Regions from separate parts of the Mesorhizobium salmacidum genome, predicted to be linked through region 1. Evidence: predicted binding sites of a transcription regulator. Region 1 holds the regulator's gene; the other holds the start of a gene.
What was found. The regulator PhoB, encoded in region 1, activates phosphate uptake and scavenging genes when phosphate is short. The targets are predictions, from matches to a motif close to TGTCATNNANCTGTCAT.
Positions count from the first base shown of each region.

Region 2: a site for PhoB is predicted at 7,081-7,097, ahead of O7A60_RS02950 (esterase-like activity of phytase family protein). Genes of this name have one in related genera too.

Region 1 covers NZ_JAPYKS010000004.1:301,888-317,857, reverse strand. Annotated here, with positions in the region: gene O7A60_RS07975 (diacylglycerol/lipid kinase family protein) at 1-730, shown strand, start outside; gene O7A60_RS07970 (hypothetical protein) at 759-959, opposite strand; gene O7A60_RS07965 (hypothetical protein) at 1,213-1,674, opposite strand; gene O7A60_RS07960 (ElaB/YgaM/YqjD family protein) at 1,685-2,011, opposite strand; gene O7A60_RS07955 (response regulator) at 2,362-2,748, shown strand; gene O7A60_RS07950 (RNA polymerase sigma factor) at 2,785-3,336, opposite strand; gene O7A60_RS07945 (NepR family anti-sigma factor) at 3,340-3,543, opposite strand; gene O7A60_RS07940 (response regulator) at 3,761-4,555, shown strand; gene O7A60_RS07935 (DUF1328 domain-containing protein) at 4,758-4,922, shown strand; gene O7A60_RS07930 (sensor histidine kinase) at 5,085-6,119, shown strand; gene O7A60_RS07925 (hypothetical protein) at 6,253-6,429, shown strand; gene O7A60_RS07920 (hypothetical protein) at 6,536-6,850, shown strand; gene O7A60_RS07915 (YMGG-like glycine zipper-containing protein) at 6,933-7,178, shown strand; gene O7A60_RS07910 (CHASE domain-containing protein) at 7,308-8,948, opposite strand; gene O7A60_RS07905 (ATP-binding cassette domain-containing protein) at 9,086-9,844, opposite strand; gene O7A60_RS07900 (sugar ABC transporter permease) at 9,899-11,251, opposite strand; gene xylF (D-xylose ABC transporter substrate-binding protein) at 11,393-12,433, opposite strand; gene O7A60_RS07890 (ROK family protein) at 12,705-13,952, shown strand; gene phoB (phosphate regulon transcriptional regulator PhoB) at 13,955-14,644, opposite strand; gene phoU (phosphate signaling complex protein PhoU) at 14,664-15,371, opposite strand; gene pstB (phosphate ABC transporter ATP-binding protein PstB) at 15,397-15,970, opposite strand, start outside.
Region 2 covers NZ_JAPYKS010000002.1:61,082-77,051, reverse strand. Annotated here, with positions in the region: gene O7A60_RS02990 (SDR family NAD(P)-dependent oxidoreductase) at 1-404, opposite strand, end outside; gene O7A60_RS02985 (hypothetical protein) at 540-821, shown strand; gene O7A60_RS02980 (TMEM175 family protein) at 903-1,478, opposite strand; gene O7A60_RS02975 (SH3 domain-containing protein) at 1,716-2,141, shown strand; gene O7A60_RS02970 (MFS transporter) at 2,334-3,539, shown strand; gene O7A60_RS02965 (MATE family efflux transporter) at 3,551-3,988, opposite strand; gene O7A60_RS02960 (MATE family efflux transporter) at 4,006-5,010, opposite strand; partial or broken gene O7A60_RS02955 (L,D-transpeptidase) at 5,168-5,440, shown strand; gene O7A60_RS02950 (esterase-like activity of phytase family protein) at 5,497-6,966, opposite strand; gene O7A60_RS02945 (trimethylamine methyltransferase family protein) at 7,184-8,950, shown strand; gene O7A60_RS02940 (ferritin family protein) at 9,074-9,388, shown strand; gene O7A60_RS02935 (ATP-dependent helicase) at 9,426-12,137, opposite strand; gene O7A60_RS02930 (glucose/quinate/shikimate family membrane-bound PQQ-dependent dehydrogenase) at 12,395-14,710, shown strand; gene O7A60_RS02925 (hypothetical protein) at 14,739-15,173, opposite strand; gene O7A60_RS02920 (hypothetical protein) at 15,183-15,338, opposite strand; gene O7A60_RS02915 (dienelactone hydrolase family protein) at 15,590-15,970, shown strand, end outside.

The sequences.
Region 1 (15,970 bases):
CGCCGGCGGCGGCGACGGAACCATCTCAGCCGCGGCTGCCAGGCTGATGGGCAAGAAAAAGGCGCTCGCCATATTGCCGGCCGGCACGATGAACCTGTTCGCGCGCGGCCTCGGCATTCCGCAGTCGCTCGATACCGCGCTGGAATCCTTCGCCGACGGCGAAATCATCGCCGTCGACATGGCCACGGCCAATGGCCAGCCATTCGTTCATCAGTTCTCGATCGGCATGCATGCCAAGATGGTGCAACTGCGCCAGAAGATGGAATTCCGGTCGCGCCTGGGTAAGATCGGTGCTTCAGCCAAGGCCGCCTGGGCGACGATCAAGAACCCCCCGGCAATGAACGTTACGCTCGGCATTGGCGACGCCGAGGTGACGGCGCGCATATCGGGCATCGGCGTCACCAACAATCTGTTCGGCGAAGGCCATTTGCCTTATGCCGACAACCCTGCGGGCGGCGTGCTTGGCATCTACGTCACGGTGGCGCAACAGCGCGCTGAACTGGTCAAGTTCTTCTTCAACATGGCGCGCGGCAAATGGCGCGACAACGAGCACGTCGAAATCCATCAGGCCGACCGTGCAGTGCTGAAAATCCATTCCGGCGGCAGAAAATTTCGCGCCGTGATGGATGGCGAACTGGTCAGGCTCGATCGTGAGACGACAATCGAAATCAAACCCGGAGCGCTCAATGTGCTGGTGCCGGCCAGCGTGGCCCAGGCGAAGGCCGCCTGATGCGGTGTGAAGCCACGGGAGCCGCGATTTAGCCGGAGGGCGCCGGGCCGGAATCCGGCGGAGCGGGGACGTGTTGTTCGCCTGTGTTCGGTGCTTTGATCAGCTCGCCGTAAATCTCGACGACACCCCAGGCGATGAGCGCAAGGAGCAGTCCGGCGATCAGGATTTGGAACCCATGCCAACCCCATCGCCCCTGACGCGCTTTGTTTTCGGGAATGTTCTTGGTCATGGCGGTTCCTCGTCTGGCTTCGTGTTGGCTGGCCCGATCGGCAAATCACGCTCGGGTAACGGTCCCTCGCAAGGATGGTTCCGGCTGCAAGGCTGTCTCGGGCCGGCGGGGGCAAGGACATCACGGCAAGCCCGTTGGAGACCTGGTTGGATAGCAGGGTGGAAACAGTGTCCAGCGCGACGGCGTCTTCGCCGAGATATCGATGGCGCTGGAATATCTGTCGAAGTGACACGAGGCGGGCCGGCCGGCGCTGCTATCCTTCGCCGGCATCCGGACGGTCGGCGTCGGATTTCACGTTCTCGCGGTAGATGGCATAGGCCGCGAGTGCCACGGCCGGACCAAGAATAATCCCGAGCCCACCTTTTCCCTTGAGCAATGTCGGTAGCACCGCAAGCGCGGCCGTAATGCCGATCGCCTTCATGTCGGCCTTGCGCCGCCTTGCTTCGCGGCGGACCTGGGCGCCCGACACCAGCCGATGGATCAGAACAATAAGGCCCGCGATCACCAGGAAGCCGACACCGAAGCCAACCGCGGCAGCCAGCGATCCATAGCGCGCCGATGTCCAGATGTAAGCCGCCCCGACCAGGAAGCCGAGGCCGCAGAATGCCGCCAGCGCTGCAAGCGCATAGACGATGGCCGCCGTGCGCGCGCGGCGCACCACAGCCATTGTTTCACCCGAAGCGAAACCCGAGAGCAGGGAAGCCAGCAGTCCCATCTCGGCGAAACTAGCGACGCGCGAGCAGCGCGAACAGGAAGCCGATGCCAGCGGCGATTGCCAGCGACGTTACCGGCTTTTCGCGTACGCTTGCCACCATTTGCGCCTCGATATCCCTGGCGTTGCCGCGCAGGCTGTCGAAGGCGGCCTCCCCTTGGGCGCGCAACTGCTCGACGCCTTCGACCGCCGCCCGGCGGGCCGTGCCGTAGCCGTGTTCACCGATCTGGGCCAACTGTTTGGTGAGCTTGTCGATATCGGCCTTCAACTGCCTGATGTCGGCTTCAAGATCTGAATTCGTCCGCGCTTCGTTGGCGGTTTTCCCTGCGGCGGTTGCCATTGCTTAACTCCTTGTGATTGCTCGATTTCAAACGCGATACGCGTCTCAAGGTTCCGATGCCGGGGCAAACTAGGCGAAAACCAGGTCATGCGCACCCGATCCCCCAACTCTGGTAAGAAGCGCTGCGTCAGATCAGCGGCCGTAACGGCCATTCCTCGCAAGGATATTGCCGGCTTGAAAAAACGCGCTCGGTCTTGCTTGGCATTCGCCCCTTGCAAATGCCTGCCGCCAGCAGGTCCGTTCTACGCGCCTGCCTGAGATTGGCCTTTCATCGGAGGCGCATATCTTTTTTAAATGACAACACACCGAATTGCGATCATGACTCCCGACGTTTCAAGGAGCAATTGCCTGTGCCTCAATTACTTGACGGATTGCGCATTCTTGTCCTGGAGGATGAATACCTCATAGCCATGGATGTCGAGCAACTCTGCCGCGACCACGGTGCAAGCGAGGTGGTGGTGGCCCGCGACCTGGCCGAGGTCGATGGCCGGAAGGTCGCGACGGATTTCGACGCGGCCATTGTCGATCTAGTGCTGGGCGGTGCCTCGACGCTCGAATTCGCCGCGGGCCTGCGTGAAGCCGGCGTCCCGTTCGTATTCGCGTCCGGCTATTCGGATGCGGACGAGATCAAGGCGTCATTCCCCGGAGTGAGGCTGGTCACCAAGCCCTATTCAGGCGAAGACCTCGTCGAAGCCGTGGCGCTGGCCTACGGTCGCGGCTTCCCTGGCAGAGACTGACGCGACACGTCCGCATCGCCGTTATTCGGCCCGCATTCAATGCGCCGCCGTCCCCGTGACCTGAGCCGAGATCGCATCGGGACCATACTCGTCCTCGCCGGAGATTTTCAGGATTTCCTGCAGGCGCGTGCGGGCCCTGCTGACGCGGCTCTTGATCGTTCCGACCGCGCAACCGCAGATTTCGGCGGCCTCCTCATAGGAGAAGCCCGATGCGCCGATCAGGATGATGGCTTCGCGCTGGTCCTCCGGCAATTGCTCGAGAGCGCCGCGAAAATCCTTGAGGTCGAGTTGGCCGTGCTGGGCAGGGTGCACTGCAAGCCGGGCCGTCATGATGCCGTCGCTGTCCTGCACCTCGCGGCCGCGTTTGCGCATTTGCGAATAGAATTCATTGCGCAGGATCGTAAAAAGCCACGCCTTGAGGTTGGTGCCGGGCTGAAAGCTCTCATGCTTGTCCCAGGCCTTGACCAGCGTTTCCTGAACGAGATCGTCGGCCTTGTCGGCATTCTGCGTCAGCGACACGGCAAAAGCCCGCAAGCTTGGGATTGCTCCAAGCAAATCGGTCTTGAAGCCTTGGGAGACCGCTGCCATGCCTCAGTCCTTCTTCTGTGCGGGTTCGGCCTGTTCCAGTTGGCTGAGCAACCGGGCGAAGCGATCCGGCACATTGTCGGAGACCAGCTCGTCATAATATTGTTTGAGTTTGCGCCCGATTTCGGAGTTCGGCCCAAGAGGGTCGCCGACGCCGTTCCGGCGCCTGCCCGCGGCGCCAGCCAGAATATCTTTCGTCATATCCTTCATTTCGCCCTTTTATTCCCAGAACTCAAGCCGCTCATACGCAACACAAGGCAAGCGCCGCCCTCGTCTGGTTTCCCCAACCCGACGTGCAAACGCCATTGCCACTGATTCGTTCCATATCGGCGGAACTTTTTCGGAAAAGCGGCGTTATTTCCACGGGGCTTGCAATCAGCGTGACCCGCAATGCATCCAACCGCGTCATCTGAGGGAGACGTCCATCATGAGCTTGTCCGCCACCATCGCTCCGCATCTGCCGTTCCTGCGGCGCTTCTCGCGTGCCGTCTCGGGATCGCAGGAGAGCGGCGACGCGCTGGTCGCCGCGATGCTGGAGGCCATCATTGCCGATGTCGACATCTTCCCGGAGGCGTCGAGTGACCGGATCGCCTTGTACAAGGTTTTTGCCAAGCTCTTCACATCCGTTGCCATCCGCGTTCCGCAGGAGCAGTCACAATCGGCCTGGGAGCAGCGCGCGGCCGCCAATCTCAATGCGATCGCGCCGCTTCCCCGCCAGGCCTTCCTGCTGGTTGCCGTCGAAGGTTTCAGCGAGGACGAGGCGGCCGAAATCCTCGACGTCGGCGACCAGCAGTTCTCCGATCTGCTCGCCCAGGCAAGCAACGAGATTTCCCGTCAGGTGGCGACCGACGTGCTGATCATCGAGGATGAGCCGCTGATCGCCATGGACATAGAGGAGATGGTCGAAAGCCTCGGTCATCGGGTCGTGGGAACGGCGCGCACCCATGCCGAAGCGGTGACGATGTTCGGCAAGACCCGGCCGAAGATGGTCCTGGCCGATATCCAGCTCGCCGACGGCAGTTCAGGCATCGAGGCCGTGAACGAAATCCTCTCTTCGACATCGGTGCCGGTGATCTTCATCACCGCCTTTCCCGAACGTCTCCTGACCGGAGAGCGCCCCGAACCCGCCTTCCTCGTGACCAAACCGTTCAATCCCGACATGGTCAAGGCGCTGATCAGCCAGGCGTTGTTCTTCGACCGGCAGGCCAAGGCTGCCGCATAGATCGCTGACTCGGACGCAGGCAGAGACATCAAGGCGGGGGATGCGATTGTTTCCGGCGGTCTTTTGACAAGCCGGATCGGCCACCGGCGACTTTCCGGCCCGCGCCGCCCGGAACGATTTGCAAGCACCGTCTTTTTCGGCGAAGGGTGGAACAAACCGCATCCACCCACGTTTTTGTCGCATCATTGGAAGGAGATGAGCCATGCTTTACTGGGCGCTCGTATTTCTCGTCGTGGCGATTATCGCCGGCGCGCTTGGTTTCGGCGGCATTGCCGGCACCTCCGCCGGTATCGCGCAGATATTGTTCTTCATCTTCCTGGCTTTCCTGATCATTTCGCTTCTGGCCGGCCTGTTCAGGCGGGCGTGAGCGCGGCGAGCTATCAGGCGAACACTGGAAGCCGCACCCCTCAAACGGTTTCCAGCCACCGCCGGGCGGCGTCCTTCAATGGATACCGTCCGGCGGACCGCTTTTAGGGGAACCCATTCGACAGTGAGCCGTTCAGCCGGAGTTGGGTGAACAGATTGACCTATGCGCTCCAGGACTTCAGATAAGACGGAAGGCGCACGGAGCGATGAAGTCATCGCCATGCACCCCGCTGAAAGCGGCATGCAGCTTGGCCGTGCCCTTCTTCACGCCCTGCACAATGCCGGGATTTCCGTTCTTTATCAGGATCGCGAGATGAAAACCGTATGGGCCCGCAACATGCGCGCGCCCTGGGTCTCCGATGAGGTCGAGGGGAATGGCATCCTGCCGATGCCGCAGGCCGACCGCATCGCCGCCGCCAAGCGCGAGGTGGTCGCGACCGGCGATGCCCAGCGCCTTGAAATCAGTGTCCCGGTCGAGAACGGCGTTCGCTGGTTTCAAATCTGGGTCGATGCCGACCGAGGCGACGATGGCGATGTACAAGGCGTCGTCACCACTATGGTCGAGACGACCGAGCAGAAGCGGCGCGAACAGACATTGACGACGTTGCTGCGTGAAGTCAGCCACCGCTCGAAGAACCTGCTGGCGATCATCCAGAGCATCGCGACCCAGACCGGTCGTTATTCCGACGGCGTCGGCGATTTCCTGAAGCGCTTCCGCGGCCGGCTGCAGTCGCTGGCCTCCTCCCAGGATCTGGTGACATCCTCCAACTGGCGAGGGGCAGCCCTTCATGAACTGGTGGCGAGCCAGGTCGGCCGCTACGGAGCGAACCCATCGCACAGCCTTCGCTTCCGTGGCGCCAATCCCTACCTCAATCCCAACGCCGCGCTGCATATTGGCCTGGCGATGCATGAACTCGCCGTCAACTCCGTCAGCTACGGCGCCCTGTCCCGGCCGGACGGTTTCGTCGAGGTCACCGCCGACCTCAACGCCGCCGCCACGGGGGACGTGGCCTTGTCTTTGACATGGGCCGAAACGATAGGGACCGACGACGATGGGGGCGGTCAAAAGCGATTCGGCAGCGTCGCGTTGGAGCGGGTGGTGCCAGCGTCCCTGAACGGAACCGCGAACCTCGATATCGGCGACGGCCACCTCGAATACCGCCTGGTCGTTCCGCACAGCAATTTCGAGACGCAGTGAGAGCCCGGCAAGCAGCGATTCTTAACCGGCTGTTCACCATAAGAGCGAATATTGTTTTTCCCAGACATCGCCGGAACCCACCCCTTTTTCGGACATTGTTGGCAGGCTTGCAGCGCGGTACGGGAGGAACGTCTTGACGGTTGCCGACATGAACAGACTGGAACAAGCCGCCCGGATTTCGATGGGCGAATTTCAGGAATCCGAATCCTCCGCAAGAACACTCCCTGAAGCAGGCAAGGGTTTGATGAAGGGGCTCGTTCTTGCGCTGGCCGCGATAATGTCGCTGGCCGTTCTTTGGCAGTTGACCTGACTTAGGTCCTGCTCTCCTCACCGTGCGCGCTGTTGAAATCGCCGATCGGTCAACGCGGGGGCACCTTCGACCGTGAGAGCCCCGTTGGAATGACAGGAACTTTTTGATGATGTTGGTCGTTATTGCGGCCAGAGGAACATCTGTCATGCAACACATAACCGCGTTGGCCGAATGCCGGGAACTGCAGGTCCCTGTCAGTGTTTTTGCGACTGCTGACGAATGCCACGCTGAGCGCCCCTTCGCGATGGGCGACGTACAGGGGCAGGCGCAGCATGTCGTCACCGAATGCCTCGCGGTCGATCCTGCGTCGGAGGACGAGTACGATCAAATTGTCTGCAAGATGCGGCCAGACGGTAGCCTTAACGCTTCGTTGACCATTTCCGACCTCAGCCCAGGAAAAGACGACGTTAATCAACAATAAATTGCAGCAGCAAAGGCCGTCGTTTCGTGCTAAACGGCGGTTGGAGCTTACTAAAGTGTGGACACAAGTGAGGAGTGACTCTATGCGGAAAATACTTATTGCCATGGTTGCGGTGGTCGCCGTCAGCGGCTGCACCACGACCGAGCAGGACGTCGTCGGCGGCGGCTTGATCGGTGCGGGCGTAGGCGGGTTGGTCGGCGGCGGCAAGGGCGCGCTGATCGGCGCGGCCGTCGGTGCCGGGTCCGGCCTGCTGGTTCGCAACCTGCGCAACGGCTACTGCCAGTATCGCGATCATCGCGGCCGTATCTATACGGCCCGCTGCAACTAATTCAGCGATTAGAGCAATCAGGAGCGGCTCGGCGATTTCTATCAAACGCTGAACCGCTCTAATGGAATACAAAACCGGGGGCCATATCCGGCCTCCGGATTTTCTTGGCCGTTGCCGATCGGCAGGATTTCAGCCGACCAACGGAATTCTGATTTCCACCTTCAAGCCGTCAGCCTGGAAATCCCGCGTGATCGTGCCGCGCAATTCGCGGGTGACGTTGAGGTCGATCAGTTTCGTACCGAATCCGGTCACGGCCGGCGCCTCGATCTTGTTTTTTCCAGCTTCCCGCCAGTTCAGCGCCAGGATCCGCTCGCGTCCACGCCCTTCCAGCGACCAGTCCACTTTCAGCGCCCAATCCCCCTTGGACGAATTCGCGGAATTGCCGGCTTCACCATATTTCAGCGCATTGGTGGCGAGTTCATGAAAGGTCAGGCCAAGTGCCTGCGTCGTGGTTTCATCGAGCAGCACCTCCGGGCCTGACAGGAGCCCCTCCGGCAACTCCTTGCCGAACACCTGGCCGAGCTCGATGCGCAGCAGGTCGGCAAGGTCGGCTTTCTGCCAGCGCGAGCGCGTCAACATGTCCTGCGAGGCGGCCATCGCCTGCAGCCTGGCCGAGAAGGAAGCGGAGAACTCATTGACGTCGGTTGCCCGCGACGCCGTCTGCCGGGCGATCGCCAGCACCCTGGTGATCGAGTTCTTGATGCGATGCTTCATCTCCTGCAGCATCAGGTCCTTTTCGAGCAGGCTCTTTTCCGTTGTTTCGTGCAAGGCCGACACCGCGTCATAGGCCCGCTCCTGATAGCGCGCCACCAGCGCGATGGCGCCGGCCAGGAGCAGGCCGAACAGTCCCAGCATGACAGGGATGGCGCGCGACGAGGGTTGCGAGAAGGCACTGGTCGGCCTGAACAACACGGTCCAAGGGCGCCCCGCCACGGTCATCTTGCGGGTGACCAGCAGCCGGTCTCCTAAGGATGAAGCCGGTGGCGTCTCCGAGCGGAACAACAGATTGTCGCTGTTTACCGCTCCGTCATAGATCTCTGTGTTGACCGGCAGCAGCGGCGCGCGGCTCAGCGCGATCTGGAACAGATCCCGGGCGCGGAAGGCGGCATAGAGAAAGCCGGCGGTCGAGGTGCGCGATGCGTTGATGACCTCCGGCGCCGTTTCGACGTTGAGCCGCACGAAGACCAGGAAGCCGGTGAAGGTCTGCGCGGCACCCGTGCCCTGGCCGAGCTGCACCAGCCCGCTTGCATGCTGTTGGTCGTCGGCCATCGCCTTTTCGATCGCCGCGCGCCGCACCGGCTCGCTGAACATGTCGTAGCCGATGCTGGCCTGGTTGGACGGATCCAGCGGCTCGAAAAGCGCAATCGGCGTGCGCCAGGGCTGCGTCGTATCCGGATAGACCGGATGGCTGGCGCCGAAATCGTGGAGGATGTCGCGTTCGACCGTTTTCTCGTCGCCCGTCTTGACCAGCCGCAGGAAGCCGATGCCGCGCAGGCCGCCGAAATTGCTGTCGAGATCCAGCGCCTTGAAGAAGGCCTTGAACTCGTTCTGGGAAATATCGCCGTTGCGGGCGTCGAACAGGGCCTGCGTCGAGCGCAGCAGCGACAGATGCAGGTCGATGCGGCTCTCGATCCGATTGAGGGCGTCATCGGCCGCCCCTTCGAACTTGATGCGGGCGGCTTCCTGCGTCGCGAAATAAGCGAATCCCGCCATGGTCATGCTGATCAATGCAACGGCAATGAACGCGACGATTGGAAAAAGCTTCTTCAACGGATGATGCGGTCCACGATCAAACAGGACCTTTATGGGCAAGTCGCCGGGCCAACACAATGGTCAGGCCAAGCCATCGTGATCACTGGCATATCATGTGAACGGCAACGGGGCGTGCCAGAACAGCCTGGCCGGCCTCAGGCGGCGATCTTCAGCGCACCCGGCCCCGGTATGGCACCTGGAGGACATTTACCCAGGATGATCATGCCCAGCACCTCGTCCTGGGTGACATCCGTGGTGCGTGCCGTGCCGACGACCTGGCCGTTCTTCATCACGCAGACCCGGTCGGCAAGCTCGAACACGTCGTGGATGTCGTGGCTGATCAGGAAGATGCCGATGCCCTCGGACTTGAGCTGCCTGACCAGTTCGCCGACCTGTGCCGTTTCCTGGGGCCCGAGTGCCGCCGTCGGCTCGTCCATGATCAGGATGCGGGCGTTGAACAGGATGGCGCGTGCGATCGCCACCGACTGGCGCTGTCCGCCCGACAGTTTGATCACCGGTTCCTTGAAACGCTGGAAGCGAGGATTGAGCCGCCCCATCACCTTGCGCGCCTCGGCCTCCATGGCGACGTCGTCGAGCGTGCCCCAGACGGTCATCAGCTCGCGGCCGAGGAACAGATTGGCGGCGGCATCGACATTGTCTGCCAACGCCAGCGTCTGGTAGATTGTCTCGATCCCGTATTTCTTGGCCTCGCGCGGGTTGGAGATCGGTGCCTCCTCGCCATTGACGAATATCTGGCCGGAGTCGCGCTTGTAGGCGCCGGACAGTATCTTGATCAGCGTCGACTTGCCGGCGCCGTTGTGGCCGAGCAGCGCCACGACCTCGCCGGGGAAAAGATCGATCGAGGCATCGTCGACGGCACGGATGCCGCCGAATGCGATCGAGATATTACGCATGTCGACCAGCGCGGTGGCTGCAGGAGCAGTCTTGTCAATCACGGCGATGCCTCCCTAAACGCGCTTGCGGTAAACGGTGTCGAGCCACACCGCGATGACCAGCACGGCGCCGACGACAATGCTCTGCAGCGGCGAATCGACGCCGAGCAGCACCATGCCCGACTGCAGCGACTGCATCAGCAACGCGCCGAGCATGGCGCCGATGATCGTTCCCGAGCCGCCGGCAAGCGACGTGCCGCCGATGACGGCCGCGGCAATGACGAGCAGTTCATCCAATGTTCCAAGCACATTGGTGGCCGAGTTCTGCCGGGCCGACGAAATGGCGGCGGCAATCGTGGCCAGCACGCCCATGATCATGAACACCTTCATGGTGATCCAGCGCGTGTTGATGCCGGCGAGGTTGGCCGCTTCCGGATTGCCGCCGATGGCAAAGACATAACGGCCGAAACGGGTGCGTTTTGTGATGAAGGTCATGACCAGACCGACGGCGACGGCCATCAGTACCGGTATGGCGATGCCGTGGGCGATGAATAGCCCGCCCTCCGGCACGGTGATGTTGTTGGCGGCCGCGTACCGGTTCACGATGCCGATCGGCCACGGATAGGAGTTGGCCAGCCACACCGCGCCCATGATGACGGCACAGGTGACGACGCCGAGCAGCGTCTCGGCCCAGATCGGCCGCAGCGGGAAGCGGAACCGCTTTCGTTGCACCCGCCCGTTGAACAGCGCAAACACGACGGCCAGGCAGGCGACGATGCCTACGACCCAGCTCCAGGTCGCACCGATCGATCCGGCCGGTCCGCCGCCCATCAACTGGAAGGTGGCGTCGAGCGGTGCCACCGTCTGGCCGCTGGTGACCCACCAGGCGGCACCGCGCCAGACCAGCAGGCCGCCCAGCGTGACGATGAAGGCCGGCACTTCGAGATAGGCGATGACGAAGCCCTGGAAGGCGCCGATCAACAGGCCGAGCGCCAGGCCGATGACCAGTGCCAGCACCCAGATCCATGGATTGCCGAGTTCAAGCCCCACGAACCGGACCAGGAAGTGCACCTGGGCAAAGCCCATGACCATGCCGATCAGGCCCTCGGCGGAACCGACGGACAGGTCGATGTTGCGCATGACGATGACCAGCACCATGCCGCAGGCCATGATTGCGACCGCGGACGTCTGCACCGACAGATTCCACAGATTGCGCGGCGTCAGAAACGTGCGGCTGTCGAAATCGAACGGATTGACGCCAAGACGCAAGCTCGAAATCACATGCAGCGCGACCCAGATCAGCAGCAGGGCGCCGATCATGCCGAGCATACGGGTGTCGATCTCGGTCGCTTTCAGGAACCGGGCAACCGCGCCGAGTTCCGAGGCGCGCGCGGTATCGGCCTGCAGGTTGGACGTCGTGTCGGTCATGATTTCCTCCAACCGGCTGGCCGTCTGACGCGGATGCCGAACCAGCCTAGAAGCTATCCGCGCGATGCGGAAACACAAATCTTTTTGAGAAAACGCCGCGGCTTGGGGGCCGCGGCGCCTTCATTCTTCAAGCGGTCAAACTCAGTTGCAGGCCGCGACGCTGCCGGCGGCGACGCCCGCGCAGACTTCGTCCTTATTGATCCAGCCGGCGTCGATGACGAGGTTGAGATTGTCCTTGGTGATGGCGACCGGGGTCAGGAACAGCGACTTGACGGTGTTGCCGCCAGGCGTCGTGAAGTCCTTCGCGCCGGCGATGTCGGTCATCTTCTTGCCGTCGGCGAGCTGCGAGGCGATCTCGGCGGCGTTCTTGCCGAGTTCACGCGCATCCTTCCACACCGACACGGTCTGGGTGCCGAGCGCGATGCGGTTGAGCGCGGCGTGGTCGCCGTCCTGGCCAGAGACCGGCACGGTGCCGGCGAGCCCCTGCGCCGTCAGCGCCGCGACGACTCCGCCGGCGGTGCCGTCATTGGCCGCGACCACGGCGTCGACCTTATTGTCGTTGGCGGTGAGGAACTGCTCCATGTTCTTCTGGGCGTTGGCGGGCAGCCAGCCGTCCGTATAGGCTTCGCCGACATTCTTGATCTTGCCGCTGTCGATGGCTTCCTTCAGCACTTCCATCGAGCCCGAGAACAGGAAGTCGGCATTCGGATCGGCACCCGAGCCCTTGATGAAGACGTAATTGCCTTCAGGCTTCACCTTGAACACCTCGCGGGCCTGCATGCGGCCGACTTCCTTGTTGTCGAAGGTCAGGTAGAAGACGTCCTTGTTCTCGATCAGGCGGTCATAGCCGACGACCGGAATGCCCTCGTCGAGCGCCTTCTGCACCGCCGGGCCGATGGCCGAAGCATCCTGCGCAAGGATGATCAGCGAATTGGCGCCCTGCGAAATCAGGCTTTCGACATCGGTCAGCTGCTTGCCGGGATTGGACTGCGCATCGGCGGAAATGTACTTGTCGCCCGCGGCCTCGATCGCCTTCTTCATGGCGGCCTCGTCGGTCTTCCAGCGCTCTTCCTGGAAATTCGACCACGAAACGCCGATGACCTTGTCCTTCGCCTGCGCCACCGACGCCAGCGTCAGCGACATGGCGACACCCGCCAGGATGGCGACTGTGAATCTCTTCATGATATATCCTCCCTGCGCCGCGTATGGCGCGACCAAACTGGCCCGAAGGCCCGCACAAAGGCCCTATTTTTTCGAGCCTCGAAAAAACACTGATCCATCGTCGGAACACTGTCAACATCGATCCTGATGGATTTTGAGGTGCCGGGAAGCTTTTTTCGAGTCCCGCAATAAATAAATGACAGCTCCTGCCGCATCTGCCAGTATTCGGCCCATTGCCGGAGAGGTTCGAGGGGGTGTCAAGAACCGCGGCGACGGGGAGGATGTGGGAAGCATGTCGGTCGGAATCCGCCACGACGATCTGCGCCGGCGCAACCGCGCCATGGTGATTGCAGCCGTGCGTCAGGGTGGTCAGCCCTCGCGCACCGAGATCGCCGCCACCACCGGCCTCAGCCACTCGACCATCTCGGCAATATCAGCCGACCTGATCGGCGAGGGTATCCTGACCGAAGGCAAGCCGAACGAGGCTGGTTCATTGAAACGCGGCCGGCCGCAGGTCGGTCTTGGCCTCAACCCCGAGGCCGCGGCTGTGATGACCGTGGTGCTGTCGCTGAATTTCCTGTCCGTCGCCGTCATCGATTATTCCGGCCAGGTGGTCGCCGAGGAACAGCGCCGGCTGGACACGCTGACCATGTCGCGCGAGGCGCTGATCGGCGAATGCACGGCAATAGTGCGGCGGCGCCTCGAGGACCCCGATCTCGACGTCCGCAGTATTGCCCGCATCGCGCTGGCGATCCAGGGCATCACCGACACCGAAGCGCGTGCGATGCTGTGGTCGCCGATCACGCCGCAGACGGACATTCCCTTCGCCGACATACTTGAAGCCGAGTTCGGCATCCCCGCCACCATGGAGAACGACTGCAACATGATGGCGGTGGCGCTGCGCTGGCGCGACCCCGAACGCTACCGCGACGACTTCATCGCCATCCTGCTCTCGCACGGCATCGGCATGGGCCTGGTGCTGAAGGGCGAGCTGTTCACCGGCACGCATTCATCGGGAGGCGAGTTCGGCCACATGATCCATCGCCCGGGAGGCGCGCTCTGCCGCTGCGGACGGCGCGGCTGCGTCGAGGCCTATGCCGGCAACTACGCCATCTGGCGCAACGCCAGGCAGCTTGGCGAGGACGCCGAACCGGTCGCAGATGTCAGCGATGCGCAGATGCGGACACTCGCCGCGACGGCAAGGGAGAAAGACGGACCGGAGCGCGAAGCCTATCGCAAGGCCGGCGAGGCGCTGGGCTATGGACTGGGCAGCCTGTTCGCGCTGATCGATCCCGCACCCGTCGCCATGGTCGGCGTCAGCGCCGCCGCCTTCGACCTGATCGAGCCGGCCTTGCGCGAGGCCATCGCCCAGACCGCCGGCGGCCAGCATTCGGAATCGATTTCCTTCGACACCGAGCCGAACGAGCTGCCGCTCATCCGCGAAGGTTGCGCCATGCGCGCATTGACCTTCGTCGACCAGGAGATTTTCGCGCCGGGCGTGCTGGCGAGGCCCGGCGTTTCGGGCAAGAATGTAGCCTGATTTCAGTCTTCGCGGATCGCGTAGCCCGCGCCGCGAATGGTGCGGATCACGTCCGGCATGCGGCCGTTGTTGACCGCCTTGCGCAGCCGGCCGACATGCACGTCCACGGTGCGTTCATCGATGTAGATCGTCTCGCCCCAGACATTGTCGAGCAACTGGCTGCGCGAGAACACGCGGCCGGGATGGCGCATCATGAATTCCAGCAGGCGGAACTCGGTCGGTCCGAGCCGGATCTCGCTCTTCTTGCGATAGACCCGGTGCGATTCCCGGTCGAGCACGATGTCGCCGACCTTGAGCACGCTGGACAGCACTTCCGGCTTGGCGCGGCGCAGCAGCGCCTTGACCCGGGCCATGAATTCCGGTGTCGAGAACGGCTTGACCAGATAGTCGTCGGCACCGGTCGAGAGGCCGCGCACACGGTCGCTCTCCTCGCCGCGCGCCGTCAGCATGATGATCGGCAGCCTCTCGGTCTCGGGCCGCATTCGCAGGCGCCGACAGAGTTCGATGCCGGAAACCGCCGGCACCATCCAGTCGAGCACCAGGAGGTCGGGCACGTTCTCCTGGAGGCGGATCTCGGCTTCGTCGCCGCGTGTCACCACCTCGACCTGGTAGCCTTCCGATTCCAGATTGTAGCGGAGGAGCACGCCGAGCGGCTCCTCGTCCTCCACCACCATGATGCGTGGCGCGATCATCGATTGATCATCCCTGCCGTCAAGCCGCCGGCACCGACATCGCCGTCTCGTCCTGCTTCGGACGGTTGGCGGGCAGTTGCGTGCCGGTCAGCACATAATATGCATTCTCGGCAATGTTGGTCACGTGGTCGCCGATGCGTTCGAGATTCTTGGCGCAGAACAAAAGATGCGTGCAAGCCGTGATGTTGCGCGGATCTTCCATCATGTAGGTCAGGAGTTCGCGGAACACCGATGTGTATTTGACATCGATGCGTTCGTCGTCATTCCTGAGCTTGGCGAGTGCGGCGGCATCGCCGGCCGCATATTCCTCGACCACGCCCTGCACCTGGATCAGCACCAGCTGCGCCATGGAGTCGATCGAATGCGACAGGTCGCGCGGCGTGGCGGAGAGGCCGACGGAGCCGACGCGCTTGGCGATGTTCTTGGCAAGGTCGCCGATGCGCTCGAGATCGCCCGCCATCCGGATCGAGCCGACGACATGACGCAGATCGTCGGCCATCGGCTGACGCTTGGCGATGAGGGTGATGGCGCGGTCGTCGAGTTCGCGCTGGCGCGCGTCCATGATGGCGTCGTCGGAGACGACGCGCTGTGCCAGCGCGTTGTCGGAATTCAGCAGCGCCTTGGTGGCGCCGCCGACCATCGTGCCGGCGAGATCGCCCATGTCACTGATCAGCCTGCTGATCTGTCCGAGATCCTCGTCGAAGGCTGCGACTGTATGTTCGGCCATGATCCTGGTCCTCGTATGCGTGATATCAGCCGAAGCGGCCGGTGATGTAGTCCTGCGTGCGCTTCTCGCGAGGCGACGTGAAGATCTTCTCGGTCTTGTCGAATTCGACCAGTTCGCCCAGATACATGAAAGCCGTCTGGCGTGACACGCGCGCCGCCTGCTGCATATTGTGGGTGACGATGACGATCGTGTAGTCGGCCTGCAACTCGTCGATCAGTTCCTCGATCTTGGCGGTCGACAGCGGATCGAGCGCCGAGGCCGGCTCGTCGAGCAGGATGACCTCCGGCTTCACCGCCACGGTGCGGGCGATGCAAAGACGCTGCTGCTGGCCGCCCGACAGGCTGAGGCCGCTGGCGTTCAGCTTGTCCTTGACCTCGGTCCACAATGCGGCGCGCTTCAGCGCCTGCTCGACACGGCCGTCCATCTCGGCCTTGCTGATCTTCTCATAGAGCCTGACGCCGAAAGCGATGTTCTCATAGATCGACATCGGGAACGGCGTCGGCTTCTGGAACACCATGCCGACCTTGGTCCGCAGCAGGTTGAGATCCTGCGAACGATCGAGAACGTTCTGGCCGTCGAGCAGCACCTGGCCCTCGGCG
Region 2 (15,970 bases), on a different contig from region 1:
ACGCCATGCACGACGCCCCAGAAATTGATGTCGAGCAGCCGTTTCCAGCCGTCGCGGTTGTCCCAGGGTTTTCCCGGGTTGTCGCCGACGCCGGCATTGTTTATCAGCAGCGAGACGTCGCCGAAGGCGCCGAATGCCCGGTCGGCCAAACGATCCACCTCATCGGCCTTCGACACGTCCGATGCAACGGCAAGCACGGCGTCTTCGCCGGCAATCGCGGCAACGGCTCGCGAGGCATCGTCGAGGCGCGGGCCGCCAATGTCGGCGAGCACGATCTTCATGCCCATCAGCGCCAGCCGTTTGGCCGCCGCAAGACCAATGCCGCTGGCGGCGCCGGTGATGACGGCGGTATTGCCTTGGCCAAGCGCGGGCAAGGCGGTCTGGATCTCGGTATCGGGGATCATCGGCGATGCTTTCCTTTTTCGATGGCGCCGAACTTAGCGCCGGAACGGGCTTGTGCAAGCCGCCGTCGGGGCTTGTCGGGTTGACCAGTCCGGTCGTGGCTGCGCATGCTGCGATGCCAAAAGGGAGATTTCCGATTGACGGATTGGGTTGCAATTCTGAAGGAGCAGACCGCCACCGGCGACCAGATGGGGCGCGAGGTGCCACAGATGCTGGCCAACCCGGATATCAGCGAAGCCCAGGTGAAAACCTTGTTCTCCGCATTGGAAAAACAAGCGGAGTTCGTCGAGAAGCTGCGCATGGCGCTGGAGAAGTTCGGCCATGATTTCTCGATCATCAAGGCGGCGGAGCGGCTGGAAGAGCGCTATGCCGACCTTGCCGCTTCCGTGGCGGAGAAGCTGAAGGCGATGCGCGGTTAAGCAATTCCAAGAGAGGCGTGAGGCGGTTTTCCCGGGAAAAGCGCATAGCGCTTTCCCTAGGGGATTGCGCCGGACAAAGAGCTATTTTTCGAGAACGCGCGAAAAACGCGTATCCGGCACCAGCCAGACCAGGGCGACGGCGACATAGAGCGCGACGCCGATCCACCGGTCGAGGAAGGTCAGTCCAACGGCCGCTATGTAGACGGTGAGCGAAATCCTCCCCTTGCGGTCGCGGCCGATCGCCTTGGCGAATGCGGTATCCGGCCCATGCAGCCGATGCAGCGCAATGACCAGGATGCTGTAGGCGGTCGCACACATTACAAGGTCGAAACCGTAAACCGCGACGGGAACCGTGGCGAAATGGTTCTCGCCCATGAAGGCGGTCGTCATCGGCATCAGGGACAGCCAGAACAACAGATGCAGGTTCGCCCAAAGCACGTGGCCGTCGACACGCTGCACGGTGTGGAACATATTGTGCAGATTGTTCCAGTAGATGCCGACATTGATGAAGGAGAGCACGTAGCACAGGAAGATCGGCCACTGCGGCAGCAGCGCCGAAAAATCCTCGCCTTCCGGCACCTTCAGGTCCAGCACCATGATGGTGATGATGATCGCCATCACGCCGTCGGTGAATGCCTCGACCCTACCTTTGCCCATGATCACCACCCCAGTCCGCGATGAGTTGCCGAAAGATAGTAATCGTTAGCGGATGTTGGCGCGCGATAAACAGTGCGAGGAAAACTCCTCAACTATATCAGGGGAAACTTCCACGCAGGACCGGTGATCGTGGTGATCGGCCCTGGCAGCTTGTTGACTTTTCTTGCCGCGGCCTCTCCCGTTGCGATGCTGTCCCGGCCGAAGCAGTCGAACGGCCGGCACTCGATGGAGGGACCGATGAGATTTCGATTTCTGCTTGCGATAGCGACCATTCTGGCCGCCTTCTTCGGGACGTCCGCCGCTGCCTTCGCCTACGGCGCCCATACCACGACCAGCCTCAACGTGCGTACCGGGCCTGGCGCGGAATACGCCAAGGTCGGGACGCTGCCGGCCGGCTTCCGGGTTGACGTGACCGGCTGCCAGCCTGGCTGGTGCAGGATCCATGGCGGCGGTGTGAGCGGCTGGGCCAGCTCCGGCTATCTCTCGCGGGCCCAAGTCGTGCATCCGCCGGTTATCATCGTGCGCCCGCCGCATCGGCCGCCATACTGGCACCATCGGCCATCACCGCCCTCCGCACCATCGCCCACCGCACAAGCCGCGTCCCGGCAAGTGCAAGATCGCGCCCGGTTTTTCCTGCAAGTAGGCCCGGTTTCCCGCAAATAGACTGATTGCATCTGATACGGCACAAGGGGTGCCGTGATGGATCGGGGCCGCAGACCCTGATCCGCATTTGTGCGTTCATCGGCCTGGTCAGGCAAGGCCCACCGTGGTGTCAGGAGCGTGGCCGTTCACCGGAACACCGGCGGGAAGGGCGCGTTAACGTCGCGATCCCTGAAACTGATGACGAGGTTGGCCATGGCCTTTCGTGATTTGGCGCAAACTCAGAACGAGGCCGGCGACGTCCTCGCGATCCCGACTGTCGCGGCGATGATCGCGGTGCTGTTTGCCGGCAGCACGGCGCTGACGCCTCTCTATATCATCTACAAGCAGCAGTTCGGCTTTTCGCAGATCACCTTGACGCTGATCTACGCGGTCTATGTTGTCGGCAATCTCGGCGCCTTGCTGGTGTTCGGTGGCGTGTCGGATGTTGTCGGACGCCGACCCACCGCCCTGGCGGCGATGATCGTGGCCATTGTCAGCGCGCTTATCTTCCTGTTCGCCGGAAATGTCGTCTCGCTCGACGTGGCGCGCATCCTGAGCGGGCTTGGCATCGGCGTTGGCGCCGGAACGGGAACCGCCTGGATTGCCGAGCTTCTCCCCGCCGCCGACAAATCACGTGCCAGCGTCATCACCACCAGCACCAATTTCCTCGGTCTCGGTTTCGGGTCGCTGATATCGGGCCTGTTGGCTCAATACGAGCCCTGGCCCCTGCGGCTGGTCTTCGTCGTCTATCTCGTGGCACTCGCGGTGGTGGCGGTCCTGGTCTGGCGTACCCGTGAAACGGTGGCGAAGCCGGGTGGCCTCGGGCGGATTTCGATGCGGCCGCGCCTCTCCGTGCCTCAGAAGATACGCACGCGCTTCGTCGCACCGGCGGTGACCGGTTTCGGCGCGATGGCGCTGGTCGGCTTCTATGCCGCGTTGGCGCCGAGCATCCTGGCGCAGCAGCTGCACGAAACGAACCATGCCGTTGCCGGCGCGCTGTTCTTTGAACTGGCGATCGTCGCTGCGGCCAGCATCGTGGCGCTGATGCGGGTGCAGAGCAGCAAGGCCATGCTGGCCGCCCTGGCCCTGATGATCCCAAGCGTGCTGGTGGTGGTGGCGGCGCAGATGCTGGCCTCGATGACGCTGATGATCGTGGCGACGGCCAGCTGCGGTGTCGTGGCCGCGCTTGGCTACCGAGGCGGCCTGCAGGTGGTGAACGAGATCGCGCCGCAGGACCGCCGTGCCGAAGTGGTGTCCAGCTTCTTCGTCTGCTGCTTTGTCGGCAACGCCTTGCCTGTCATCGGCATCGGCGTCGTGTCGACCTATGCCAGCCCCGTCGCCGCGAGCCTGGCCTTCGCGGCCATGATCATCGCGTTCGCGCTGGTGGCGCTCGCCTTCGGGCTCAGACAGAGGCGTTGAGCAGCCGTGCTTCAGCCGTTAGGCGTTTCAGGTGCCATGTTCGCGCGCTGGCGCGGCACGCCGAGCCCGGTGTCGGGCGGTTCGCCGGCAGCCGGCCTGTTCTCGATCATGTGCAAGGTGCGCCAGCCGCCGAAGCGGTAGTAGGCCGCGGCCAGGACCAGCGAGGCGATCGAACCGGCCGGGAAACTCCACCACAGCGCTTCCTCGCCGATCACGCCGCGCATGTAATAGGCAAAGCCGGTGCGCACGATGAGCACCGAGATCACCAGGATGATCAGCGGCGGCATCACGGCTCCCGTGGCGCGCACCGTGGCGAACAGCACGATGGTGATGCCGAACAGGATGAACGACCAGGATGCTACGGTGTTGATGTGGGCGGCGATATCGATCGCGGCGCTGTCACTGCTCAGGAACAGGCTCAGGATCGAGCGATCGAAGACCCATAGCAGCGCGACGAGGGCGCCGGTCAGGACGAGGTTGAAGCCGACGCGGAGGCGGCAACGCGGCCGATCCGGTCCCAGCGGCCGGCGCCGACATTCTGCGCCGCCATGGAAGAAACCGCGGCGCCGATCGCGAGCGCCGGCATCTGGATGTAGGTCCAGAGCTGCGCGGCGATGCCGTAGGCGGCGGCGACTTGCGAACCATAGGAATTGACGATGCCCATCACCGTCAGTGCCGCCGCCGAGATGACGATCATCTGCAGGCCCATCGGCACGCCCTTGAAGACGACGATGCGCAGCAGCGCCGGATCCGGGCGAAGCAGGGCGAGATTGGTGCCGGCCAGCCGCAACGGATGCTTGCGCGCGTAGAGCACGACGAGGATGGCGATAACGCTCAGGGTCTGGCCGATCAGCGTCGAGGTGGCGGACCCGGCGATGCCGAGTTCGGGAAACGGGCCGATGCCGCGGATGAGCAGGGGATTGAGCACGATGTCGAGCACGACCGCCAGCGCCATGAAGATGAAGGGCGTGCGGGAATCGCCCGCACCGCGCAGCACGGTCATGACGAAGGACAGGAGGTTCATCATCGGCACGGCGACGAAGATGATGCGCAGGTAGGAGCGTGCGAGCGGCAAGGCGTCGGCCGGCGTGCCAAGCGCGCCCAGGATGGCGTCGACCCAGATCCAGCCGCAGACCGCGAAGACCACCGAAACGAGGAAGAAGAAAGTGGCGCTGGTGCCGACGATGCGGCGTGCCTCGGGCAGGTCGCGGGCGCCGACCGACTGCGCCACCAGGATGGTGGCCGCCATGCCGATGCCGAACACCGTGCCGAGGATCAGGAACAGGACAAGGTTGGCGTTGGAGGTCGCCGTCAGCGCCGATTCGCCGAGGAAGCGGCCAACCCAAACGGCATTGACCGAGCCGTTCAGCGATTGCAGAACGTTGGAGCCGAGCACCGGCAAGGCGAAGAGCAGCAGCGTGCGTGGGATCGGGCCGCTGGTCAGGTCGCCGGTGCGCCGACGCGCGGGCATTTTTTCGTTCATTGCCGACAGAGCCTATCTCGAGTCCGGTGCGCGATGATTGCAGATTCAACCCGACAGGTCGATGCGGGGCGCGAACGGTCCACGGTGCTCACGCCATGATCCATCCTGTTCTCAAAGCTTGCGGAATGGGATATTGATCCCAAGCGCCCGCGCGCTCTATCTCTTCCGCGACGGCAAGGACACGATGTACCGGCTGCACGGCACGCCGGAATGGGATTCCATCGGCAAGAACGCGTCGTCCGGCTGCGTGCGCTTCATGAACCAGGACATCATCGACCTCTACAGCCGCGTCAACGGCCCCGCCCAGGTCTTCGTGCGGCCCAACCTGTCTGCCGCCGGCAAGATCATGGCCGTGTCGAGCAGGACGGCCGAGCCGATCGATGCGGGCGTGCCGAAGGACGCCGAGTTCTTGAAGTAAGCCTTCACGACCTGCTCAGGCGGACGCGCCAGGCGCGCCCGCTTGTGCGGTGATCGTTACTTCTTGCCGAGACCCGGCAGCGTGACCTGATAGACCAGGAACATGGTGTCGACATCGGCGCCGTCATCGGCCTTGTAGGGCGCGCCGACCTGGAAGCCGTCCTGGGCGAGGAAGTCGTTGTCGTTGCCGACGAACAGGAAATAGTCGTCGGGCAGCTTCGGGTCGAGGACGCTGGCCAACGACATCGCTTCCCACTTCTCCGAAAGCTCGTTGTGGTCCTTCGCCCCACCATTGTGCAGGCCGAAGCGGCCAAGCTCGGCGGCGGCGTTGATGTCGATGAACGGCGTCAGCTTGGCCGGCGTCACCGAGGGATCAAGCACGCCCTTGGGCGCTAGCGGCTTGTCGGCCGCGTCGAAGGCGCCGCCCGCGATGTCGGTCGCCCCGGACACGTCGACGATGTTGATCTGGCGGTAGAGCGAAGCGTCACCCTTCTTCAGGCCCTGGCCGTTGCCGCTGTCGCGCGCCAGCATCAGGAAGGATGTGTCCGAAAGCGCCACGATCTCGCTCTGCGCGGCGACCTTGGTCTTGCCCTTGGCATCCTTGAACACCGGCAGCGGCACGACGTATTCATGCGCGAGCTTCAGATGGGCGAGGTCGGAGGCATCGTAAACCAACGCCCGGGTGTTCTGGCGCGTCGAGGGTGAATCGCCGCCGTCCTGCCTCGGCGCCGACTGCAGCACGGCGATCAGGAACTTGCCGTCCGGCGTCATCGCCATGCCTTCGAGGCCCTGGTTGTTCTGGCGCCCGGTTTCGGGATCCTTCGGATCAGGGTCGGCGGCAGCCGGACCGGGATTGTCGGAGGAGAAGTTCGGCGCTCCCTTGCGCATCGGCACGAGGGCCGCCGGCGGCTGGGTCGCCGACATCAGGCGGCCTTGCGCGGAGAACCTGTAGATGTTGGGGCCGTACTCGTCGGAGATGAACATCGAACCGTCGGGCAGCCGCACGATGGCCTCATTGTCGAGAGCGAGCTTGCCGTTGGTGGCGACGGGCAGCATCGGCATGTCGCCGGCCGCGGCGCGTACATCCGACAGCGGATCGAGGCCGGTGGCATCGGCGCCCTTGTCGTCGGTGAGAAGCATGGTGTCGGCAAGCGTCGCCTTGACGCCCGTCTGCTCCTGGCCGGCGGCGGGAGCCGCACCCGGCGCGACAGGCGTGAACTCGATGCCGATGGTGTTGAGGCGCGGCCGGTAGTCGGTGGTACCGGCGACATTGTAGCCACGGTCGGGCAGGAGCCAGAGCGATCCCTTGTAGGTGCCGGCATCATGCGTCCAGCCTGTAGTGTCGATTGCCATGCCGGAGCCCGAGCCGAAGGTCTCGCCGAACTTGTCGCGCTGAGCAGCCGGCATGCGGCCGACGCCGACCAGGCCCTTGTTGATGTAGGCCACGCCGTCGGCAAGCGCCGGTGTCAGGGCGGTGAACAAGGCCAGCGCGACGCCGAGCGAGGCGGTTCGGTGCGGGTGTTTCATGGACAATCCCCTTTGTGACGAAGCATGCCGGAGCGGCCGAAGGACAAGAACGGAAAGAGGTGCCGCATCGACGATGCCGCGCGCGCCTCCCCAAAAGCGATCTAAGGCGTGAACATGATGCTTGCGTGACAGTGCGCGATGCCGGTCCGCCAGCGTACTGGACACTTATGTCTAGTACATATAGAGTGCCGGCTTCGAACTGACCGGAAGGGAAGCCTTGAGGCCGCCGCGCGGCTTCGTCACCTCGGGCGGATTTGGCTACACGATCGGCAAGAGCGTCGCGCTGGCGTTGGTGGACGACGATTTCGCCGGGGAGGGAACGCAGCTTTGCGTGCACAGTGTCGGCGTCGAACGGCCTGCGCGGGTCATCGCGGTCTCGCCCTATGATCCCCCAGGGCAAGGCGATGCGGCAATGAGGAGGGAATTCGCGATGATCGATGAGGCGGCACGAGACAGCAGGCGCGAACGCCGGCGCGGACGCACGGGCGAGGCCGGCAGCGAATCAAGCCGCAAGCCCAATTACCGCTCGCTGAAGAACCCATTCCTGCCACAGCCGATCTTTTCCGACGACCAGGTGGCGTCGATCCACGACACGGCGCTGCGCGTGCTGGAAGAACTGGGCATCAAGGTGCTGCTGCCCGAGGCGCGCGAAGTGTTCGCCCGCGCCGGCGCCCTGGTCGATCCCGACACCGACATGGTGCGCATCGGCCGCGACATGGTGGTGGCAGCCCTAGCCTCGGCGCCGCGATCGATCCACGCCAATGCAGGCGCGCGTGCTCGTGATCTGTCGCTCGAACTGGGCTCGATGACGTTCCTGGCGGGCTCCGGCGCGCCCAACGTCACCGATCTCGACCGCGGCCGGCGCCCCGGAACGCTGGTCGCCTTCGAGGAGCTCATCAAGCTGGTGCAGCATTTCGATGTCTTGCACATGCTGGGACCGTGTATCGAACCGCAGGACATCGACAATCGTTTTCGCCATTATGCCGTCAATCGGGCGCAGCTGACATTGTCCGACAAATTCCCATTCGTGTTCGCGCGCGGCACGCCGCAGGTCGATGACAGTTTCGAGATGATCAGGCTGGCCCGCGGGCTGTCCGAGGACGAGTTCCGCTCGGGCGCGCATTGCTACACCGTCATCAACACCAACTCGCCGCGCCAGCTCGATGTTCCCATGGCGCAAGGCATCATCGACTTCGCCAAGGCGGGCCAAGTCCTGATCATCACGCCGTTCTGCCTGGCCGGTGCGATGGCGCCGATCACAGTGGCCGGCGCCCTCACGCTGCAGCATGCCGAAGCGCTGGCCGGGCTGACGCTGGCGCAGATCGTGCGGCCGGGCGCGCCGGTGGTCTACGGTTCCTTCTCCTCCAATGTCGACATGAAATCGGGAGCACCGGCCTTCGGCACGCCGGAGCACGTTAAGGCCACGCTCGGTGCGGGCCAACTGGCGCGCTTCACCGGTCTGCCCTGGCGCTCGGGCGGCGGCAGCGCCGCCAACATTTCGGACGCGCAGGCCGCGCACGAGACGCAGTTCGCGCTGTGGGGCTCGGTGCTTTCGGGCGCCACCGTCTGCATCCATGCGGCCGGCTGGCTGGAAGGAGGCTTGAGTGTTTCCCTGGAAAAGCTGGTCACCGACATCGAAGCGCTGCAGACGGTCGCGGAACTTTGTACAGCAACGCCCGGCGACGACGACGCAATCGGCTTCGAGGCCATCGCCGAAGTGCAGCCGGGCGGCCACTTCTTCTCGGCCAGCCATACCATGGCGCGCTACCGTACCGCCTTCTACGAGCCGCTGGTGGCCGACTGGTCGAATTTCGGCAACTGGACGCAAAGCGGGTCGAAGAACGCCACCGAACGCGCCACCGGCGTCTGGAAACGCATCCTCGCCGATTTCGAGCCGCCGGCAACGGCGGCCGCCACGTCAGGCGTGCTCGATGCATTCATCGCGCGGCGCACGGAAGAGGGCGGCGCGGCACCGGTGTCGTGAGATAGCTCGCGGATCCACCGTCCTGAATTGTGGCCGTTGTCCCGGAACCCGCGGCGCTTCCCACGCATTCATGGAAGCGGGCCAATGCCTGGCTTCATTCGCGAGCCGTTGAGGGAGGACGACATGGGTTTCGACCAGTATCACGAACCGCCGGAAGAACTGTCGCAGGAAGTGCGGACCTTTGCTCGCATGATCACCTCGCTGATCGAGGAGGCGGAAGCAATCAGCTGGTACGAACAGCGCATGTCGGTGGAGAAGGACCCGCAGGCCAAGGCGATCATGAAGAACGCGCAGAGCGAAGAGTTCAAGCATTTCGGCATGGACCTCGAATTCCTGCTGCGTCAGAAGACGGACTGGCGCGTGGAACTGAAGGAGATTCTGTTCACCACGGGGGATATTGTGAAGGCTGGCGAGAAGGGCGAGAAGAAGGTGGATTGAGGTGGAAAGCCGGCCTACGAGGCTAGCCGAATTCAACTCACACCGCCGCCACAAATCCATCCAGCACGCGTTTCTGGCCGGCTTTGTCGAAGTCGATGGTCAGCTTGTTGCCTTCGATGGCTGAAATATTGCCGTTGCCGAATTTCTGGTGGAAGACGCGGTCGCCGACGCTGAAAGCCGACGGCGTGTCGGAGACGGATTTGGCGACCAGTTCGCCGTCGATGGTGCGGCCCTTTACGCTGGTGCGGCCGGCGCCGTAGCCGGAGTCTGTCTCGCCATAGCCGATGCGTTCGACCTGATGGCCCGAGCGCGTGCCCCAGTTGCGGTCGGTCGCCTCGGTGCGGTTGGCCTGTGCGCGCTGCCAGCCCGGCGTCGAATAGGTGTTGGAGAAGGCGCCGGACTTTTCCCCGCCACCCGAATTGGCGCCGATATTGTCGAAGCGCGAGGCGCCATACGGGTTCTGTCTTCCTGCCCCTTGGCCGCCGCCACGGCCGGACGCGAACGAGCCGCCGCCATAGGGATTGCCGTAGCCGCCGTAGGAATTGCCGGCTTCGGCGACCTCGACATGGGCTTCCGGCAGTTCCTCGAGGAAGCGTGACGGGATCGTCGATTGCCACAGGCCGTGGATGAGGCGGTTGGAGACGAACCAGATATGCAGGTTCTTCTTGGCCCGCGTCAGGCCGACATAGGCGAGCCGCCGCTCTTCCTCCAGGCCTGAGCGGCCGCCTTCGTCCAGCGCGCGCTGATGGGGAAAGAGGCCTTCCTCCCAGCCGGGCAGGAAGACGGTCTCGAATTCGAGGCCCTTGGCCGAGTGCAGCGTCATGATGGAAACGGCATCGAGCCCTGCATTCTGCTCGGCATCCATGACCAGGGCGACATGTTCGAGGAAGGAGCGCAGCGATTCATACTCCTCCATGGAGCGGATCAGCTCCTTCAGGTTCTCGAGCCGGCCGGGGGCTTCCGCCGAGCGGTCGTTCTTCCACATGTCGGTGTAGCCGCTCTCTTCGAGAATGGTCTCGGCGAGCTCGGTATGCGGCGTGGTTTCCAGCGCCTTCTGCCAGCGCTCGAAATTGGCCGCGACCTCGCGCAGCGCGGCGCGGGGTTTCGGCTTCAGCTCGTCGCTTTCGGCAAGCGTTCCCGCCGCCTCCAGCATCGGGATGCGCAGGCTGCGCGCCGTGTCGTGGATCTGGCGGATGGTCGCTTCGCCCAGGCCGCGCTTCGGCACATTGACGATGCGCTCGAAGGCGAGGTCGTCGGTGCTGTTGGCGACGACGCGGAAGAAGGCCAGCGCGTCGCGGATTTCCATGCGTTCGTAGAAACGCGGGCCGCCGATGACGCGGTAGTTCAGACCGAGCGTGATGAAGCGGTCCTCAAAGGCGCGCATCTGGAAGGACGCGCGGACAAGGATCGCCATGTCGTTCAAATTATGCTTCTGGCGCTGGTAGGCCTCGATGGTTTCGCCGATGGCGCGGGCTTCCTCCTCCGAATCCCAGGCGGCGTGGACGTTGACCTTGCCGTCCTCGGGATCGTTGCGGTCGGTGAACAGCGTCTTGCCGAAACGGCCCTCATTGTAGGCGATGAGATGGGAGGCGGCCCCCAGTATGTGCGCGGTCGAGCGGTAATTGCGCTCCAGCCGGATGATGGTGGCGCCGGGAAAATCCTTGTCGAAGCGCAGGATGTTGTCGACCTCGGCGCCGCGCCAGCCATAGATCGACTGGTCGTCATCGCCAACGCAGCAAATGTTAACAGTGGTGCGGGCTTCGGTCGAAGAGCGCCCAATCTCCCCCGTTGTGGGGGAGATGTCGCCGGAGGCGACAGAGGAGGGCGCTGTCCCTCCGGCCTGTCGGCGCGAGGCGCCCCTCTCTGTCCTGCCGGACATCTCCCCCTCTAGGGGGGAGATTGGCTTGCCTTCCGGCCTTTGCGCCAGGAGGCGCAGCCACATGTATTGGGCGGTGTTGGTGTCCTGGTATTCGTCGACGAGGATGTATTTGAAGCGCCGGTGATAGTCCTTCAGCACATCGGGATTGGCGCGGAAGATGCGGATCGGGTGGCAGAGCAGGTCGCCGAAGTCGCAGGCGTTCAGTGTCTGCAGGCGCTCCTGATAGGCCTTGTAGAGTTCGCGGCCCTTGCCGTTGGCGAAGCTGCGCGCATCGCCCTCGGCGATGTCGGCCGGGCCCTGGCCCTTGTTCTTCCAGCCGTCGATCATCTGGGCGAACTGTTTCGCGGGCCAGCGCTTGTCGTCCAGGCCCTCGGCCTGGATGAGCTGCTTGATCAGCCGCACGACGTCGTCCGTGTCGAGGATGGTGAAGTCGGATCTCAGGCCGGCAAGCTCGGCATGGCGGCGCAGCAGCTTCACCCCGATCGAGTGGAAGGTGCCGAGCCAGGGCATGCCCTCGACATTGCCTTCGCCGATCAGGATGCCGATGCGCTGCTTCATCTCGCGCGCGGCCTTGTTGGTAAAGGTGACGGCGAGGATCTGCGACGGGAACGCCCTGCCGGTGGCGAGGATGTGGGCGATGCGGGTGGTCAGCACGCGGGTCTTGCCGGTGCCGGCGCCGGCCAGCACCAGAACCGGGCCTTCGGTGGTCTCCACCGCAAGCCGCTGCTCGGGGTTAAGCCCCCTCAGATAGTCCGGCGCGTTGTTTTGGCCGCCGCGGGCAGCCATGGCGCGCGCGGCAATGCCCGACGGGGCCGTGGGCCGCGCATCGGGTTCGTCGAAAAAGGGCATGTCTTCGGAAAAGCCGGACATCGCCCCCGAATGTAGTGATTCGGTAGCGAAAGACCAGAACTGTCTACGTTTTGTTCCGGTAAAGTGCCTGATACGGCGACTTGAGCGACATGGCGGCCGGCGTTGTGAACAACCTCAGGCGGAAGGGGTTGCTGCCGCGGACCCATGACCTACGCTTGACAGGCGCGGCGGTCGGGAGAAAGTTGCGCAGGGGGCAGCACACAATGCCGGGTTGCCCAAGGCCGCCTCATGCGCGCAACAGTCGAAGGAGTATCATCTTGGCTGTCACCATCACCTCCCTCATCCTCTTCCTCATCGGCCTGGCGGTCGGCGCCGGCGGTATCTGGTTGGTCTCGCTGGGCGGCAGCTGGTACTACATCATTGTCGGTCTCGCCTTCCTGATCGCCGCCTGGCTGCTCTACCGGCGCCGTTCCACGGCGCTCTGGCTCTATGCGGCAATCGTGATCGGCACGCTGGCCTGGGCGGTCTGGGAAACCGGCTTCGACTGGTGGGAACTCGGCCCGCGCGGCGGCATCATCGTGCTGGTGGCGCTGTGGCTGCTGACGCCGTGGGCGCGGCGGGGCCTTGCCGGTCCGGACGGCCGCGCGCCTCTGATCCTTGCCGTGCTGGCATCGCTGGCGGTGGCCGGCTATTCGATGACCACGGACCCGAAGGACATCGGCGGCGCGCTCGACCCCGACAAGGTGATTCCCAACGCCAATCTCGGCGGCGATGTGCCGGCGGGCGAATGGCACTATTACGGGCGCACGCAGTTCGGCCAGCGCTATTCGCCGCTCGACCAGATCACGCCGGACAATGTCGCCAATCTGCAGCCGGCCTGGACCTACCGCACCGGTGACGTGAAGGGCCCGGACGATGTCGGCGAGACCACCTACCAGGTGACGCCACTTAAAATTGGCGACACGCTCTATATCTGCACGCCGCACAACTTCGCCATCGCCGTCGATGCGGCGACCGGTAAGGAGAAGTGGCGCTACGACCCCAAGGTCAAGCTCGACAAGGACCGCCAGCACCAGACCTGCCGTGGGGTCTCCTATTATGCCGATGCCGCGGGCGCCGCCGGTCAGCCCTGCGCTGCGCGCGTCTACCTGCCGACCTCGGATGCCCGGCTGATCGCGCTCGACGCCGTCAACGGGCAGGTTTGCCCGGCCTTCGCCGAGGGCGGCACGCTCAATCTGTTGGCCAACATGCCGTATCCGAAGTCGGGCTATTACTACTCGACTTCGGCGCCGCTGATCGCGGGCGGCAAGATCATCGCCGGCGGCGCGGTCAACGACAATTATTCGACGCAGGAGCCGTCCGGCGTCATCCGCGCCTACGATGCGAGCACCGGAAAGCTGCTGTGGAACTGGGATTCCGGCAATCCGGACCAGACGACGCCGCTGCCGGCCGACCAGACCTACACCGCCAACTCGCCCAATATGTGGTCGACGCCGAGCGCCGACGAGAAACTCGGCCTGCTCTACGTGCCGCTCGGCAACCAGACGCCGGACCAGCTCGGCATGGGCCGCAGCGCCAATGTCGAGAAATTCTCCTCCTCGATCACCGCGCTCGACCTCAATACCGGGCAGTTGAAATGGGTGCGCCAGACCGTGCACCATGACCTCTGGGACATGGACGTGCCGGCGCAGCCGAGCCTGATCGACATCACCAAGGCTGACGGCTCCGTCGTGCCCGCCCTCGTCGGGCCGACCAAGCAGGGCGACCTCTATGTGCTCGACCGGCGCACCGGCGAGCCGGTCATCCCCGTCAAGGACGTGCCAGCGCCGGGCGGCGCCATCGGAGGAGATCACACATCGCCGACGCAGCCGGCATCCGACCTTTCCTTCAGCCCGCCGCCGCTGACCGAGGCCGATATGTGGGGCATCACCATGTTCGACCAACTGGCCTGCCGGATCGCGCTCCATAAATTGCGCTATGAAGGCCGCTACACGCCGCCCTCGCTGCAGGGATCGCTGGTCTACCCCGGCAATTTCGGCACTTTCAACTGGGGTGGCGTTGCGGTCGATCCGGTGCGGCAGGTGATGTTCGGCATGCCGACCTATCTCGCCTTCACGTCCAGGCTGATCCCCCGCGCCGACGTGCCGCCGCCGGGCGACACCAAGGGCAGCGAGCAGGGGCTGAACCGCAATGACGGCGCGCCCTATGCGGTGGTGATGGGACCGTTCCTGTCGCCGCTCGGCATTCCGTGCCAGGCGCCGCCCTGGGGCTATGTCGCTGGCGTCGATCTTCGGACCGGTACCATTGCCTACAAGCACCGCAACGGCACCGTCTACGACATGACGCCACTGCCGTTGCCGCTGAAGGTCGGGGTGCCCGGCATTGGCGGACCGATGATCACGGCCGGCGGTGTTGCCTTCCTGGGTGCCGCCGTCGACGACTATCTGCGCGCCTACGACCTGACATCGGGCAAGCAGCTCTGGCGGGCGCGGCTGCCGGCCGGAGGGCAATCGACGCCGATGACCTATACGGTCGCCGACGGGCGGCAGTTCGTGGTCATCGTCGCCGGCGGCCACGGCTCGGTGGGCACCAAGCCGGGCGATTATGTGATGGCCTACGCGCTGCCGAAATAGGCGGTGCCGGGGTTCGGCGATCCGACGATCAGCCGAGCCCCAGATGGGCCTTCAGGCTGGGCACCGAACCGAGCACCTGGTTGGTCAAATCGGGGCCGGCGGCGGCCTCGGCCTGCTGGACCAGCGTCTCGCCGGCCTTCTGGATCTGCGCCATGTCGAGGCCGGATGCCTTGAGCGCGGCGAGGCCGTTGACCAGTGCGCCGGCTTTCTCACCGAGAACGCCGCCAAGCGCGCCTTGCAGCGACGACAGGAAGCCGCCGCCGCCGGCCGGCGCGGCGGCCATGACGTCATATTGGTGCGCAAGGTCGTCGGCGCCGGGGATCTTGGCGAAAAACGAAGACGCGCTGGTGCCTTCGGCCTCGTGCTCCAGCACCGAGAAAATGGTGCCGACGACCTTTTCGGTCGTAGCCTGGTCAAGACCGGCCTTCTGCGAGACGGTGTTCACGATGTCCTGGACGTTCATGACTTCACCTCAACCTTGGGATTTCGTGTTTGCGCGCTGACGCCGGCGGCTGCGGACCTTGACCATGGACTTGCGGCTCGCCGCGACAACAGCCGCGCGCATCGCCAGAACGGCCGCCACTGCTGCCACAAAGGCGGTTGCCAGGATCGGCGAGGCCATGGTCATCGGTATTGTTCCTTTCAGATCGGGCCTATAGGACCGTGGCCGCCAAAGGCGGCCGGCAAGCCAGTTTCCCCCACTATTGTGGCAGCGCCATCAAGATTTGTCACCGATGACAAAAACGTGATGATCTTCCAGCCGACCGATTGGCGGCCGGGAGGACAGCGAGATGTCACGGTCCGGTGACTGGACGATGAGAGGCTCGCCCCTATCTTGCGCCCGGCAAGGACACCGAAGCCGAGAGAGCGAGGAAGCCGATGGCCAACGTCACCACCAAACCCGTCATCACCCAGGCGATGATCGACGCCTATGACGAATACACGCATCTCACGCTGGATCGCCGCCGCTTCATGGAGCAGTTGACCAGGCTTGCCGGATCGGGTGCCGCGGCCGCCGCGATCGTGCCGATGCTGGCGGCGAACTCCGCCCAGGCGGCGATCGTGGCCGAAAACGATCCCCGCGTGAAGGGCGAGGACATCACCTATCCCGGCAGCGGGGGCGAGATGAAAGGCTATCTGGTCAAACCGGCAAACCAGACCGGCAAGCTCGGTACCGTCATCGTCATCCATGAAAACAGGGGGCTCAACCCGCATATCCGCGACGTCGCCCGGCGCGTGGCGCTGGAGGGCTTCTTGGCA